Regions from separate parts of the Exiguobacterium sp. s166 genome, predicted to be linked through region 2. Evidence: riboswitches for the same ligand, from Rfam matches in the RefSeq annotation. Region 2 holds a riboswitch; each other region holds the start of a gene.
What was found. A riboswitch is a leader RNA that binds a small molecule or an ion and turns the genes downstream of it on or off. The one in region 2 is predicted to bind thiamine pyrophosphate.
Positions count from the first base shown of each region.

Region 1: linked by a shared signal. The riboswitch ahead of KNP93_RS05015 (thiamine phosphate synthase) and the one ahead of tenA (thiaminase II) in region 2 are both predicted to bind thiamine pyrophosphate.
Region 3: linked by a shared signal. The riboswitch ahead of KNP93_RS08550 (ECF transporter S component) and the one ahead of tenA (thiaminase II) in region 2 are both predicted to bind thiamine pyrophosphate.

Region 1 is NZ_JACSMU010000002.1:109,873-115,230, forward strand. It holds gene KNP93_RS04995 (ThiF family adenylyltransferase) at 1-317, opposite strand, end outside; gene KNP93_RS05000 (thiazole synthase) at 314-1,081, opposite strand; gene thiS (sulfur carrier protein ThiS) at 1,083-1,286, opposite strand; gene KNP93_RS05010 (NAD(P)/FAD-dependent oxidoreductase) at 1,283-2,272, opposite strand; gene KNP93_RS05015 (thiamine phosphate synthase) at 2,269-2,865, opposite strand; TPP riboswitch at 2,956-3,058, opposite strand; gene nagZ (beta-N-acetylhexosaminidase) at 3,118-4,356, opposite strand; gene KNP93_RS05025 (OsmC family protein) at 4,353-4,778, opposite strand; gene KNP93_RS05030 (MFS transporter) at 4,983-5,358, shown strand, end outside.
Region 2 is NZ_JACSMU010000002.1:374,619-379,976, forward strand. It holds gene KNP93_RS06335 (BrxA/BrxB family bacilliredoxin) at 1-416, opposite strand, end outside; gene KNP93_RS06340 (class I SAM-dependent methyltransferase) at 451-1,635, opposite strand; gene KNP93_RS06345 (sporulation protein) at 1,754-2,527, shown strand; gene tenA (thiaminase II) at 2,595-3,290, opposite strand; TPP riboswitch at 3,365-3,470, opposite strand; gene KNP93_RS06355 (DUF1002 domain-containing protein) at 3,661-4,542, shown strand; gene abc-f (ribosomal protection-like ABC-F family protein) at 4,821-5,358, shown strand, end outside.
Region 3 is NZ_JACSMU010000003.1:149,679-155,036, reverse strand. It holds gene KNP93_RS08555 (ABC transporter ATP-binding protein) at 1-1,040, opposite strand, end outside; gene KNP93_RS08550 (ECF transporter S component) at 1,037-1,612, opposite strand; TPP riboswitch at 1,718-1,816, opposite strand; gene KNP93_RS08545 (50S ribosomal protein L25/general stress protein Ctc) at 1,909-2,586, opposite strand; gene KNP93_RS08540 (DEAD/DEAH box helicase) at 2,937-5,358, opposite strand, start outside.

The DNA.
Region 1 (5,358 bases), 260 kb from region 2:
GTCACATCTTCGACAATCGCCTCGATCGTCACCGTCGAATTGACGGCACCGAGCCGGCGTTTCGCCGCAACCGCCTTTGGCAAATGGTTCCTGACATCCTGTTCCGTATAGAGTTGTTGCCGTTGTAAATTGCTCCACTCGACGTAATCCCGGTCGATCAGAGTCACTCGTCCGATTCCTGACCGGACAAGCTGTTCCGCACTCGCTGTCCCGAGTGCACCGAGACCGACGATGACGACGTGCCGCTGTCCCAGTTGATCCTGCCCCTCCTGTCCGATTGGACGAAAGCGGATTTGTCGGCTATACCGGTCCATCATGGGCGACTGATCCCGGTCGTCGGACTGCTCGCCGTCGCATACCGTTTTTTCTCAATCCGTCCTGCTTCAAAGCCGAGTCGTCCCGCTTCAACCGCAAGCTTCATTGCACGTGCCATCTTGACCGGGTCTTTCGCATGCGCGACGGCTGAATTCAATAGGACACCATCAGCTCCGAGCTCCATCGCGTACGCCGCGTCAGCCGGTGAACCGATGCCGGCGTCGACGATGACCGGTACTGACATTTGTTCGATGATGAAGCTGAGCGCGAGCGGATTTAAGATGCCCTGTCCGGAACCGATTGGTGATGCTGCCGGCATAATCGCATGACAGCCGAGTTCTTCGAGCCGACGTGCAAGCAACAAATCGTCTGATGTATACGGCAAGACGATGAAGCCATCCTTGATTAATTCCTCTGCTGCTCGTAATGTTTCAATCGGATCCGGCAACAACGTCTTGTCACAACCGATTACCTCGACCTTGACCATATCGCACATCCCTGAGGCCCGGGCAAGGCGGGCAAGGCGGACCGCTTCCTCCGCCGTCTTCGCACCCGCAGTGTTCGGCAAGAGATCATAGCAGCTTAAGTCAAGCGCTGCGAGCGGATCGTTCTGTTCCTTTGCAAAGACGTCGAGACGTCGGACGGAAAACGTTAAAATGTTTGTTTCCGATGCTTCGACCGCTTGCTGTTGCTTCTCATTATCCGAATATTTTCCTGTCCCCAGTAACAATCGTGATGCAAATGTTTTTCCGCCAATTTCTAACATGTTATCCGCCTCCTACAAAATGAACGATTTCAATGACATCTCCGGACGTAACGTCCGTATCCGGATAGCTCGACCGGTCGATGATTTGATGATTTTGTTCGATGATGACGACCTGTCCCTGAATCTCCAGTTTTTCTAACAAGTCGTGTAACGTCTTGATTTCCTCTGTCAAAGCATAGTTTTTTCCATTCAATCGGATAGTCATCTGCTTTCCTCCTGTCGTCGGCTGTTAAAACCATCCAGTGCCACTCTTGGCGTTTGCCCCATGAGACAATCGGCCAAGACGTTGGCCGTCGCAGGGGCCAGTAAGATGCCATGCCGGTGATGGCCTGACGCGACGAACAACCCATCGATTCCGTCCACTGCTCCGAGATACGGCAGACCGTCCCCGGTTTGCGGTCGAACACCGGACCAAGCTTCCACGAACACGGCCTCTGTAAGCGGCGGATAGAGCTTTACTGCTGCATTCAATAACAAACGAATACTGTTCAGACTGACGGTCGTTGATTCATCACCAACCCGTTCCGTCGCCCCGATGATGATCCGTCCGTCTGCTTTCGGGACTAAATAGACCGCATCACCAAACAGCGTCCGATTGAGTTGTCCGGTCGTCAGCCGGACAGACAGACACTCGCCCTTGACCGGAAGTGTGTTAATCGTCACTCCGACCGTCTGTAACAATTCTTCCGATCCGCGACCACCGGCGACAATAATTTGTCTGCCCGCCCGTAGCCCCCGGTTCGTCTCGGCGCCGGTCACCGTTTGTCCGTCCCGTACGAGACGTGCTACGACCGTTGCCTCTTCGATTACCCCGCCCCGTCGTTCGATGGCACTGCGTAATGCTTGTGCAAGCAACCGCGGATCAACCTGTCCGACCGAATCAAACGTCCGCCAGTGATGCGCCTGTTGCATACGAAACGGTTGTTCCAGATACCCGCTTCCGAGACCGGTCTCGTCAAACAATTGTTGCACGAATTCCGGATACAGCGTCCGGCTCAGCCGGGCCAGTTCATGTAACGGTGCCAGCAATTCTTCATCTGTCGCGAGCATTCCCGCTGCTGCTTGCGTCGCTCCCTGACCGACAGTTGACTGTTCAAGCAAATGAACGGTTTTCCCGCGCTGCAGGAGCTCATAGCCGAGCGTCAAACCAATGATGCCGGCTCCGATGATTAAAACATCCGGGCGTGTCATCGTTGCATCACCGCCCGGAATCGGTTGGCTGCTTCGACCGGAGACGCCTGACCGAGAATGCCCGACAAGACGGCCCCGCCTGCGCAGCCGGTCGCCAGGATATCCGGCAGATTGTCCGGTGTAATGCCACCAATTGCAATGACAGGAATCGATGTCCAGTCGACAACTTGTTTCAAGGCGTCGAGTCCCCGGGGCGGTACACCCGGTTTTGATCCCGTCTCAAAAATATGGCCGTACAGGACGTAATCAGCACCGGCTTGTTCCGCCGCTATCGCTTCCGTTAACGAGTGAACCGATTGACCGATCACCAGTTCCGGAAAACGGTGACGGACGAGGTCGACCGGAATGCTGCGTGTTGTCAGCTGAACTCCGGTGCCGGTGACGACTGCCACGTCCAGCCGGTCATGGACAATTAATTGCTCTGTCTTTACGCCTCGTCGCACGAGTGTTTCGATGCACACGACCAGTTCCTTCGCTGACCATAACGGCTCCCGCAGATGAATCCGGTCGACGGATAGTGCGAGTTTCGGCAACAGATGTTCGAGTATGTCCGGATGCCGCTTGCCGGTTGTCATCAGATGTAACTGGCTCATCATTTCCCCCTTTCCACACGAAAAAGGACCACCCCATGAACTGATGGAGTGGTCCTACAAAAAAGGGCGACAGTCGTCGCATCCTCTATGAATGATCGGAATCCACTTCCCTCCGCTAGTACGAACTAGATCAGGTTCAAAGGGTCCGGATACTTCCGTCTCAGTCTGCTGCGAGACTCCCCTAGTGTAGATATTGATTTGTGTGGTACGCCTGTAGTTTACCACGGGTAGTCCGATTTGTTCTACCCTTGATTAGTGTCGCATGTCCGATTCGACCGCTTTGACCTGCTCAATCAAGCGTTGGTATTCGTCGACACGTTTCGTTTGCGACAAGTCATACGTTTGTTTTAAGTGTAAGACCCGCATGACCTTCTGATCCAGATCTGCTCTCGACAATTTACCTTGTTTAATCCGTGCCATGATTTCCTTATGAACGGACGCGTACGCACCGGGTGAGGAAAACATCGCCATGTCGGCACCGCTCTCAAGCGCAAGACTTGCGGCCTGGGCCAGCCCGTATCGTTCCGTAATCGCGCCCATCACCAGATCATCCGTGATGATGACCCCGTCAAACTTCAGTTCATCCCGTAAGATACCGGACATGACCGGTTTTGACAACGAAGACGGACGGGATTTGTCGAGGGACGGGAACAGAATATGCGCGACCATCACCATTTCGGCCCCTTCTTTAATCGCCCGTTTGAACGGGACGAGTTCCATCTGTTCGAGTTCCGCTTTCGTCGCATCGACCCGCGGCAGACCGACATGGGAATCGACGGTCGTATCGCCGTGTCCCGGAAAATGTTTGACGACCGGAACGACGTCTTCTTCTTTCACCCCCTGCATCAACGGGACACCAAGCCTTGCGACCTGTTGCGGATCCGCACTGAGCGATCGGTCACCAATGATCGGATTCGCCGGATTGCTGTTGACGTCAAGGACGGGAGCGAAGTCCATATTAAAGCCGTAAAAACGGGAAATCAAACCGAGCGTCCGTCCGACTTCCTTCATCAAAGCAGGATCATTTTTCTGACCGAACGACAGGCTCGGTGATAATTTCAGTTGCGCATCCGGGACCCGGCTGACGCGTCCACCTTCTTCATCAAAACCGAGGAACGCTTTTTCGTCCGTCGTTTGCGCTTTAGTAATTGCTGTCGTAAAGGTTTTCAATTGATCGGTCGAGGTGATATTGCCGCCAAGCAGCAAGACACCACCGAGTGCATGATTCTGCAGTAATTGACGGTCCGCTTGCGTCAGAGCTGTTCCCGTCACGCCGATGTACAGCAACTGATCAACTTTTTCCGCTGTCGACATCTTCGAAATGGTCTCTTTCAGTTGTTTTTCCGCCCGTTCAGCGGCAGAAGGCCGGTCCGGTTGCGGCGGCTTCGTTTTCTTCGCCGGCTTCGGTTGCGGTTCGACCGGTTGTGCCGGCTCGTCAGAACAACCGGCGAGGAGGATACTTGCCAACAGAACAGTAACAATCCGCTTCAAATCGGTTCCTCGTTCCGGACGCCGTTGATCGAGTAATAAACTTCAATCTCCGCGTTCAGCGATTGCGAGACCGAGCAGTATTTGTCTTTTGATAAGGCAATCGCCCGGCGGACTTTATCGTCCGGTAAATCACCTTCGAGCCGGTAATGAATCGAGATCGTCGTGAAACGCCGGGGATGATCATCCGCCCGTTCGCCTTCGATATCCATTTCAAATGACGTCAGCGTCAAGCGCATCTTTTCTAAAATCGAGACGATATCGATGCCGGTACAGCCGGCAACGGCATGAAGCAAGAGCTCCGTCGGCCGGGGTGCTTGATTGTCCCCGCCGTTTTCCGGTGCCGCATCCATCGCTAAGTGATGTCCGGATTCGGTTTCCCCGCTGAAGCCCATCTTTTGATTCCAAGTGACTGTTGCTTGCATCAAGATCACGTCCTTTTCTGATTTAGGTGATGTTTCCTACTCTGTTAGTATACCCGAATCAATGACAAGTGAAATTGACTGTCTATTCACAATAATGCTTCTTTTTCCGGGTCAGGTAAATCCGGTTTCCGCCCTTCTTAAATCATGCTATTCTGATAAACGATAGTTTTTTTGCGCACAGGCGCCAGAAGTGGGGAATTGTATATGTCATCATCATCGACTCGTTTGAGTCAAGCCGACTGGCTGTTAATCGCGACGTTATCCATGTTGACGTTTGTCCTTGGAACAAGCGAATTCGTCATCGTCGGTATTTTATCTGAAATTGCGGACGGTCTGAACATCACAATTGCGAAAGCCGGGACACTCGTCTCCGCCTTTGCGATCGCCTTCGCCATCGGAACACCGATTACGATGTCCTTGACCGGACACCTCGAACGGCGGAAGTTAATGCTCAGTCTGATTTTCGTCTGGATCATTTTAAATATCTGCAGCGGGATTGCACCGAATTATGAACTGTTGCTGTTGTCACGAATCGTGACGGCTGTGCTGACGGGTGTCCTGATTTCACTGGCAATGGTCG
Region 2 (5,358 bases):
ATTTCAATCAATGACTCTAACTTTTCGACGACTTCTTCTGCAGTAAACGATTCGATGTCAAACCGTTCGACCATCGACAGGATGTTTCCATCTTGCATCAATGCGAATGATGGCGATGATGGCGGATATCCTTCGAAGTATTCACGCGCCCGATCTGTTGCTTCCCGGTCTTGCCCTGCAAATACCGTCACGAAATGATCCGGTTTTACACCTTCCATCCGGTTGATGTAAGCGGCAGCCGGACGAGCAATCCCACCGGCACATCCGCACACCGAATTGACGAGGACAAGCGTCAAACCGTCACGCTTCATCGCTTCATCGACGCTCTCGACCGTCGTTAATTCTTCAAAACCAGCAGCTGCTGCTTCTTTACGTGCCGTTTGAACGACATCTTCAAAATACATTTGGAAATCCATTGTATTTGTTTCCCCCTTTAAATCGTTGTCTTCTTTATTGTACGAGTTTCGGTGAAATCTGTCCAAGTCTGCCGCTCAATTCACGTTCTAAATACGGTTTAGCGTGTAACAGGTCTCGGAAAGCGATATACCGGTCAATTTTTTCTTCCGTTGGTTGCTTCGGATTTTTATAAGCCCGAATCAAGATATTTTTCGGCGTGTTTTCTAAATCAATGAACTCAAGCAGTTGCGTATCGTAGCCGACCAATGTCAACAACTCTGCCCGGATGGAATCCGTTGCGAGCGAAGCAAACTTTTCTTGAATCAATCCATGTTGCAGCATGACGTCAAGCGGTGAACAGTCCAGCTGACGGTTCAACTCCTTCTGACAACACGGGACACTGAGAATGACCGATGCATTCCAGTCGACTGCCCGGGCAAGCGCGACATCCGTCGCAACGTCACAAGCATGTAGCGTCACCATTAAATCAACTTCCGTATCCTGGTCGTAATCATGGACATCACCGACACGGAACGATAAATCATCATACCCTAAATCAGCAGCGATGGCTGTACAATCCTCGATGACTTCTTTTTTGAGATCAAGACCGGTGATATTTAAATCAAATCCCTTGACGATTTTCAAGTAATGATAGAGAGCAAACGTCAGATACGATTTACCGCATCCAAAATCCAAAATCCGTAACGTACGCCCTTGCGGCAATACTGCGATACTGTCTTCGACGAATTCAAGAAAACGATTGATTTGTTTAAACTTATCATATTTTTGACGCTTGACCTGTCCTTCTTCCGTCATTACACCAAGACGAATCAAAAACGGTACCGGCACGCCGTCTTCTAACAAATGGCTTTTCTTTCGATTGTGAGACAGTTCGGCCTTTACCGGTTCCTTGCCTGTCGTCTTCAGTGAAACTTTCATTTTCTTCGAGAGTTGGAACTGGACTTCTTCCGTCTCGAAACGGAATAAAAATTGACGAAATTCGTTAAAATAGTCGTCCATTCGCAAAATAAATTCTTCTATACTTAAATTCTCATGCTTAATGATCCGTTCATGTTGAAACTCTAACTGGATTGCATACGTATCTCTAAGTAGAATCGGTTTTAACTTGATTCGACGCAGATCGTTTGATTTTTGGCGCGGACCACTAATCGTCGCGTGTATGAGTGAAGTTGCCTGCAGTTTTTCAGTGAGCAGGTCTTTTAATTGGTCTAGTTCCACGTATCGTCCCGTCCTTTTTTTGTTTGGTCTTTCGAAACTGTAGCAAATTCACCCGCGTTCGACAAGCAAGCAAGCTTTATTTTTAGTCGTCATACTTAATTTAAAGGAGGAACACAACATGTTCAAAAAAATTCTTTCACAAATCGGCATTGGTGCCGCAACGGTCGATACACGACTCGAACAAGATCACTGTGAACCCGGTGGAACGATTCAAGGAGTCGTTCATATTAAGGGCGGTAACGTCGATCAGGAAATCGCCCGGATTTATCTCGCCTTCAATACCCAGTACAAACAAGAAGTCGGGGACAGCACGGCATTCACGACGTTCACACTGGACCGGTTTGCATTAAATGAAGCCCCGTTTACGATTGAAGCAGACGTCGAACGGGAAATACCGTTTACGCTTCAAGTCCCTTTTAATACACCACTTTCCGTCAGCCAATCGAAGTCGTGGATCGAGACGGGTCTTGATATCGCGCAGGCGGTTGACCCTTCTGACCACGATGCTGTCGTCGTCAAAGCGAATGACTACCAATCGGTCATCCTTGAAGCGATGGAAAACCTCGGATTCCGCCTCAAGAAAGCTGATACAGAGAAATTGCCGGGCCGCTTCCGGAAAGATTTGCCGATCGCGCAGGAACTTGAGTATTCTGCCCGCGGTACTCATTATGCTCACAAGCTGGACGAAATCGAAGTCATCCTGTTGCAAGACCGGTTCGGCATCGACATCGTCGTCCAAATCGACCGCCGTGCCCACAGTCTCGGTTCGCTGTTCAGTGAAATGGCAGGAACCGATGAGACGATGACGAAACTTTCATTATCGAACCAGGACTTAACGAATCCGTCACTCGTGAAACAACGTCTCGCCGATTTGATTGAACACCACAGTTGATTGATGTTTTCTATAGAACAAACACCGGATCCGCTTATCGTCGGATCCGGTGTTTGTATTTCCTTCCTTACTTGGATGATGTCATTTCCATCGTCTGTTCGTACTGCCGTTCAAACGTTTCTTCCGCCCAGCCCATCTGCCAAAACATCAATTCGTAATAACAGCTTCTGACGAAATGTTGTTTCATCCGGACGCGTTCTTGTTCACTCGCCTTCTCTGCCAACTCATTTAACCGGTCAATCTGTTCAAAGACCACCCGCTCGAACCATTCGGAACTGTATGTCGCAATCCATTGCTGATAAATCGGTGAAGCCGGTGTCGCTGCCTGTAACTGTTGTCCAATCTCATAGTAAAGCCAGTAACACGGTAAAATCGCAGCGATGGTCTCCCCAAGCGTCCCTTCACTTGCATGGTGCATATGCGAAATATACGCATATGCGGTCGGTGCTGGTTCAAACTCTGCCAGTGTCTTGTCCGAAATCCCAAGCGGTTCAAAAAACGATTGATGCAGACTGAGTTCTGCAGCATAGGTCGACGTCGCATGTTCCGCGAGTTCGGCAATCGTCGCGAAGTCCTGTGCCTTCGACGCGGCCCGCGCCTGAATTTTCGCGAAATGTTTTAAGTAATAGGCATCCTGTAGGACGTAATGGCGAAATTTTGCTTCTGGTAGTGTTCCATCCGCAATCCCTGTCACGAATGGATGGGTAAAGCTACTGTCCCAATACCGTTTTGCCGCTTGCCGGATTTCTTCACTGAATGTCATGTTGGTTCCCCCTTTTGTAATCAAAAAAACGCCACACCTGATGTCAGGCATGACGTGAAAAGACCATAAAAAGAGGATCGTCCACGCCACTTCCCTCCGTAAGTCCAAACTTAATCAGGTTCAAAGGGTCCGAACGTCTCCGTCGTCTCAGTCAGCCTACTGACTCCCCTAGTGGTCGCTATTTGATTTGTTTTGAGTTTATCATGATTTGATGTGGAATTGACCCATTCTCGTCATTTCACTCCATTTTTTTGTACAATGGAACATGACGGAAGGTGGATGACGGCTCGTCCTTGAGACCGATTCTCTTCTGTCGCCGGTCGATTAGACTAAATTTAGTACCTGATACTTAACTTATGGAGGAACTTTTATGAATAAAACCATGACATGGACCGCTTCGGCATTACTTGCTACTACCTTACTGCTACCGACGGCCGCATCTGCTGAACAAGTGGTCGACAAAACAATCGTCACCCTTGGCGAATCACTTGGGGCAAAGGATAAATCGTGGGTCTTGTCCCGCTTGAATGCACCGGAAGGCATTACTCCGATTATTGCAACATCTGCCGATGAAGAAAAATATCTCGGGAAAAACATTCCCCAATCACAACGGGGTGGCGGCATGTACTCTTCCGCTAAAATTGAGTTGGCTGAAAAAGGTGATGGATTATCTGTCGCGACCGAAAACATCACCTGGGTCACAAAAGACATGTACCTCAACGCCCTCGTCACAGCGGGTGTAACGGATGCGGACATTACGATCACGTCCCCGTACAAGGTAACCGGAACTTCAGCTTTGACCGGGATCATGAAAGCGTATGATCAAACATCTGCCGAGACCGGCATCAAACTGACGGATGAACGAAAAGACCTTGCCCAGCAAGAACTCTCTGTGACATCCGATGTCGGGAAAACGGTCGGGACGGATAAAGTCGCCGACTTGATGAATGAAATCAAAGCGGAAATCGCGAAACAACAGCCGGAAACGAAGGTCGAGATTGAAAACGTCATCGTCCAAGTCATCCAAAACAATAACATCAATTTATCCGATGCTCAGATGGACCGGTTGACTGGACTGTTTAATCAAATGGAACAAGCGGACCTGAACTGGGGTCAAATCGAGAGTGGTCTAAAAGATGCCGGACAAGATATCCAGGCCTTCGCGACCTCAGAAGAGACAAAAGGATTTTTTGCGAAGTTGTTTGATGGTTTCAGTGCATTCTTCAACTCGATTGCCGGCTTATTTAAATAAAGATTAACGTTTTCTTTTCTGTCAGGCATGGTAAAATAGATGTATTGAATCGGAAAAGGTGGTGTGGAGACATGGGTTTTGCTGCGTGTAAGCATTGGTTGATGGAACAACTGTATCTGTTGCGCGCGATTTTTCATGGAATGGCGTTCTAAGGGACTAGTCTGCCCTTTTTTAACGAACCTCATACCTGAAAAATAAAGCAAAGCGCATCTTCCACGAGTCAAGGAGAGTGCTGTTTGCGCTCTCCTTTTTTTGATGCGCCAGAGAGGACATTTCATATGATGATCTGCGACATCCAACACCTGACAAAACAATTCGGAGGCGACGATATCTTAACGGACGTCTCCCTCTTTATCGAGCACCAAGACCGCATCGGCTTGATCGGCCGAAACGGAAGCGGTAAAACGACGCTCTTACGTTTGATTGCCCGTCTTGATTCCGAAGACAGCGGAACGATTTATCAAAAAAGCGGGCTCTCCATCGGTTATTTGGCACAACTTCCCGTGTTCGACAACGTAATGACGGGGCGTGATGTCCTGTGGACTGCCTTCGCCACGCTTGTCGATTTACAACGCTCCCTGCAACAAATCGAACGGGACATGGCGACAAAAACGGATCAAATCGATCAGTTGCTCGAACGCTACACGCAAGAGACCGAAGCTTTTGAGCGCCAAGGCGGGTATTTGCTGGATTCCAAAATCGACCGGATGATTAACGGCTTGCAGTTGCATGCCCTTTTGGACCGTCCGTTTGAGCAGCTCAGCGGCGGCGAACAGACCAAAATCTGCCTCGGAAGGATGTTGTTGACCGAGCCGG
Region 3 (5,358 bases), on a different contig from region 2:
TGAAACACAAAGCCGACCTGCCGGTAAAATGTCCGGTCCCGCCATTTCTTCAACGCTGTCTGAAACAACTGAATCGTTCCGCCTTGCGCCGGTAACAGTTTGGCCAGCGTTTCGAGCAGGGTACTTTTGCCGGCTCCATTGCGTCCGACAAGCATGATCCATTCTCCGGCGTGGGCGTTCAGCGAGATCCGCTGGAGAACCGTCTGCTTTCCGTGCCGGACGGTCACGTCAACAAGTTCAAATGTCGGTTCGGTTGAAACGGGTTCGCGGACAGGGGGACGATCGAGTGCCCATTCTGCCGCGACCTCGGCCGGTATCGTTTCGAATGTATACGGGTAAAGGCGCGGTGTCGCAATCCCGAGCTCAGTCAAAACGGTCCGGCGTTCTGAAAAAATGTCCCGCGGCGGTCCGTCAAGACGGATCCGTCCGGTTTGAAAGACCAGCACCCGGTCCGCAAACGTCACACACTGCTCCAGTTGGTGTTCGATCAGCACCAGTGTCACGTTCGGATCGTGGTGCAATTCCTCAATCAGCTCCATCATCAAACGTTGACCATGCGGATCAAGTTGCGCCGTCGGTTCGTCGAGCAACAGGATGTCCGGTTCGAGTGCCAATACACAGGCTAGAGCAAGCCGTTGTTTCATCCCGCCGGACAGCTCGGCAATCGGCGTCGTCAAGGCGAGGTCAAGTCCGACCCGTGCCAAGACACCTTTAATCCGCTCATCCATTTCAAATCGGGAGATGCTTCGGTTTTCCAGACTAAAGGCCATTTCGGCACCGACCGTCTGCATGCAAAACTGATCGTCCGGCTGTTGGAATAACATCCCGACCGTTCCCTCGGTCAACCAGTGACCGCTGACATCGGCTTCAATCGTCTCCGGCAACAGACCGGCGAGGACATGTAAAAAGGTCGTCTTTCCACTGCCGCTTGGACCGACGAGCAACGTCGTTTCTCCTTTATCAATCGTAACCGACAAATCCTGTAAGACCGGGTGATCCTGATCCGGATAGCGGACTGTCAGGTGCTCACACTGCATCATGCGGCACGCTGCTTTCGTTGTCGTCCGATCGCATACCCATTCAGTGTCCCTGCCTTAATGAGCGCATCGACGATGATTTTTGCGAGTAAGCCGCCGAGCAGAGCACCGCTGACAAGTTGTAAGGAAAACGTCAACAGGAGAGTCGTCGTCGTATAGTAGGCAAATCCGTTCACGATGAGGCTGTAGACCATACTTCCGACGGCAGCGAAGACACCGGACAACATCAAGGTAAACGTATTGAATTTCCGGTATCCGAACACGGCAAAGGCAATCTCGGCCCCGATCCCCTGTGCGAATCCAATCAACAGTGCCGATAAGCCGAAGTGACTCCCTGTAAACAATTCGACGGCAGCGGCGACGACTTCCGCAATCAATGCCGCGCCTGGTTTTTGAATGATGTAGGCGACAAGGGGACTGGCGATGACCCAGATGCCGAACATCCAGTTTGATCCGACCGGTCCGAAGATGGCCGAGATCGGTAACCATAACGTCGACCACCCTAAGTAGAGGACACCACACGCGACGGCGAGCATCATCATGACGATGATTTCTTTCATTTTCCAACTGTTCATAATCACTTCTCCTTTGAATGCACACCCACAAAGAAACCACAAAAAAGACCGCCCTCTATGAAAAGAGAGCGGTCGTGTAACCTGCAAGATGCAGAAAAAGAGCACGAGGATTCCGCTCCACTTTCCTACGCTAGTATGAACTAGATCAGGTTCAAAGGGTCCGAAGTGAATCGTCTCAGCCAAATGGCTCCCCTAGTGGATGTGTCAATGATGTGTACCTTCTTCACTGTACGGCTGTCGACCGGACTTGTCAATATGCATAAAAAAAACCTCCCACGAGGGGAGGAGAGAAAAGATTACTCTTTATCTTCTTTGTTTTCTTCAGCTTGCTCTTCAGAAGTTTGTTCTGAATCGTCTGTCGCTGTATCCGCATCAGCTGCTTGTGCCTCAGCTTCTGCTTCTTCGATTTCTTCAAGTTCAGCTTCAAGTGTCGATTCAACGACCGCTGCAACTTGGATGTCACCTTCTGTGACGACACGGAAATCTTTTTCTTCCGGAAGATCAGCTACTGTGATTGAATCTCCGATTGCAAGATCCGTCACGTCGACTTCGATGCGTTCCGGTAATTTATCTGGTGTTGCGGCAACTGTTACTTTAAAGAGTGTTTGTGAAAGGAATCCGCCAAGTTTCGCGCCGGCTGCTTCGCCAACAAGGACGATATCCGTCTCGACTTCTGTTTCTTCATCCATTTTAACAGCGATGAATTCAACGTGTTTGATGGTTGGTGTAAAGATATCCATATCAAGCTTGTTGATCAACGTGTTGACCTTTTTACCGCCGATTTGAAGAGCAACCAAGACGTTTTCGCCGTGATCACGGACAACTTTGACCAATTCTTTTTCATCGAATGAAATCGGTGTGCTTTCCACTTTGTAGCCATACACGACACCAAGAGCTTTTCCTTCATGACGTAATTGCTTTCTAAGTGAGCGTGGGCGTACTTCGCGTTCTTCTACTTTTAATGTTACTGACATGTTCATTTCCCCCTTGAATTTGGTATAGCCCTCAAAAGGTAATGAATGTAGGAGTGGAACAATAGGTTCCAACAGAAATTCTTGCGCTAAATGCTAGTTCAACTGGATTCCATTCAGAAATGAAAAACGAAGTGAGTAAGTAGCATTTCTCTCCCAGGTCATTACGCTGATATTGAGAAACAATAATTGAAAAGCGACCGTGTTGTACGGTGCTAGTGTAGATATACCCCTGTCTTTCAAAAGTTAAAACCTTTTTTTCTGAATTTGATTGTCGAAAGACCTCCAAACCTGTTGATAGACAACGGATTGAAGGTCTTTCATTTTTTTAAGATTTTCTTTGATTTGTGTGGTTAATCACCTGCTGAATCGATAAAAGAGGGGGAATCAAGCAACCGGACGAGTTCACGAATCGTTAAAATATCCGGCTTCTGATCCGATAAGACGGCATCAATCATCGTCGCCTTTCGATCCTGTAATTCCGCCATCTTTTCCTCGATTGTCCCGGTCATCAATAACTTGATCACTTCGACCGGCGACTCTTGTCCCAATCGATGGGCCCGGTCAGCCGCTTGCTGCTCAACGGCCGGATTCCACCAACTGTCGTATAAAATGACGGTATCCGCCGTCGCCAGATTCAGACCGGTCCCGCCGGCTTTCAAGGAAATCAGGAAGACATCGACTTCACCGGCATTAAACCGGTCACACAGTGCGACACGGTCTTCAACCGGTGTCTCACCGGTTAGTAGAAAGTGGGCAAGTTGTCGTACTGCCAGTCGTTCCCGAATCCGGGCCAACATCTTCGTATACTGGGAAAAAATCAGGATCCGGTGTCCGCTCGCTACTTTTTCTTCAATGATTTCAAGCAGGCGTTCGAGTTTTGTCGATTCACTTGTATAACCTTCGACAAATAACGCCGGATCACAGCAAATCTGCCGCAACCGGGTCAAACCGGCGAGCAGCTTAATCCGGTCTTCACGCTTCGTTTCGTCGAGATGCTGTAACGTTTCCAGTTGCAGTTTCGCCAAGTAGGAAGCATAAAGTTTTTTCTGCGTCGGACCGAGCTCTGTATAATGGTGGACAATCTGTTTTTGCGGTAAATCCTGCAAAACTTCGGCTTTTGTCCGTCGCATCATAAACGGTCGGACGAATCGTTGGATTTCATCATATGACCATGTCTGGAACGTCGGTAAGTCCGGTAACAACGACGGGAAAATGACCCGGAAAATCGACCAAAGATCATCGGTCCGGTTTTCAAGCGGTGTTCCGGTCAAGGCAAACCGACGTTTCGCCCGAATACGGCGCAAGCGGACAGCGGTTTGTGACGCTGGATTCTTCAGATGTTGTGCCTCATCGAAAATGGCGACGTCGTATTCGACGGTCTGGTGTGCCTCCATGTCGGCCCGTAACGACGGGTAGGAAATCAGAAAAATTCCGTCCGCTGGTACTGTCTCGATTTGATCCAACCGTTGTTTCCGTGCTCCGTTCAACAAATGAACGGTTCTTGACGGCGCAAACCGTGTAAGTTCCGCCTGCCAGTTATGGAGCAGGGAAGCCGGGGCGACAATCAACATCCGACCCGGCGGAAGCGTCTCGAGATAACCAATCGCTTGGATCGTCTTCCCGAGCCCCATCTCATCCGCTAAAATTCCGTGCCCGTCATGTCCGGCAAGATTCGCCATGAACTGGATGCCTGCCCGCTGGTACGGATACAAATGCCGATCGAGTACTTCCGGGAAGTTCAGGTAGACACCCGTTCCGTTTTTCAGCTCGAGCCACCGTTCTGTTAATTGTTTATGGATATGCAAGAAGGAGGCACCGACCAGATGTTTGAGGTTCGGCAGGGCGGGTGCGCGCAAAACCGCTTCAAGTTGGTCCTGCTCTGCTGCTTCAAGTTGCCGAAAAACGCGTTGTAACTGTTCAAATGCCCGGGTCTCAAACGAGACAAACTGACCGTTCTTTAACCGGTGATACGTTTTCCGGGTGACAAGCGACTGCAAGACCTGTTTCAGTTCCATTTCCGGGATTCCATCCATAGAAAAGCGGAACGTCAACCAATCCAAGCGGTCCGTCGTCTCGACATCGATCCGTGGATGAAACGGTCCGTTCGGTAAGGATTGGCGGATACTCTCCGTCACTTGGACGATGAGTTTGCCGTAAACGACACGGGGGTCGAGCAAACCTTTCAAAAACTGATATTCCGCTTCCTCTTCTTCTAACCGATAGCGACCGTCCCGCTCCAAGAAACCACTCTCTGTCACGTAGCGGAGGACGGATCCTTCAAGCGATACATCGCGCCCGAGCCAATCCGTCTCCTGTAACGGATTGATCCGAACCCCCTGATAGCTAAACGTCACGAGCAGTTCAAGCCCACCTTGCTCGCGGTCGAGCGCCAGTTCGACTAACGGCGGACCGCTGACGAGCCGTTTTTTGAGCAGGGGACTGAGCCAGACGTCGGCCAGATTCCGTAAACGGTCACGCGTATGCAAAAGGCGGTCAAAATAAGCGGAACTGATCGTAAAACGTTGTTGGGCTGTGATACTTTCCATCACAATCGCCGAACCGTTGACATCAAACCTGATTTTTGCCCGTTCCGTTTTGCTTAATGTTTGCAAATAAGCCGTCACTGCTGCGTCTTCTGCCTGGCGCGTCGTCGCAAACGGACGGATCAACGATTGGTTTCCGGCAGGTGTGCCGTAGACTTGCACATGATGCATCGCTAACAACACGGCGACGATATGCCCGCAAAACGATTGATCCATTGCCAGCGACGGA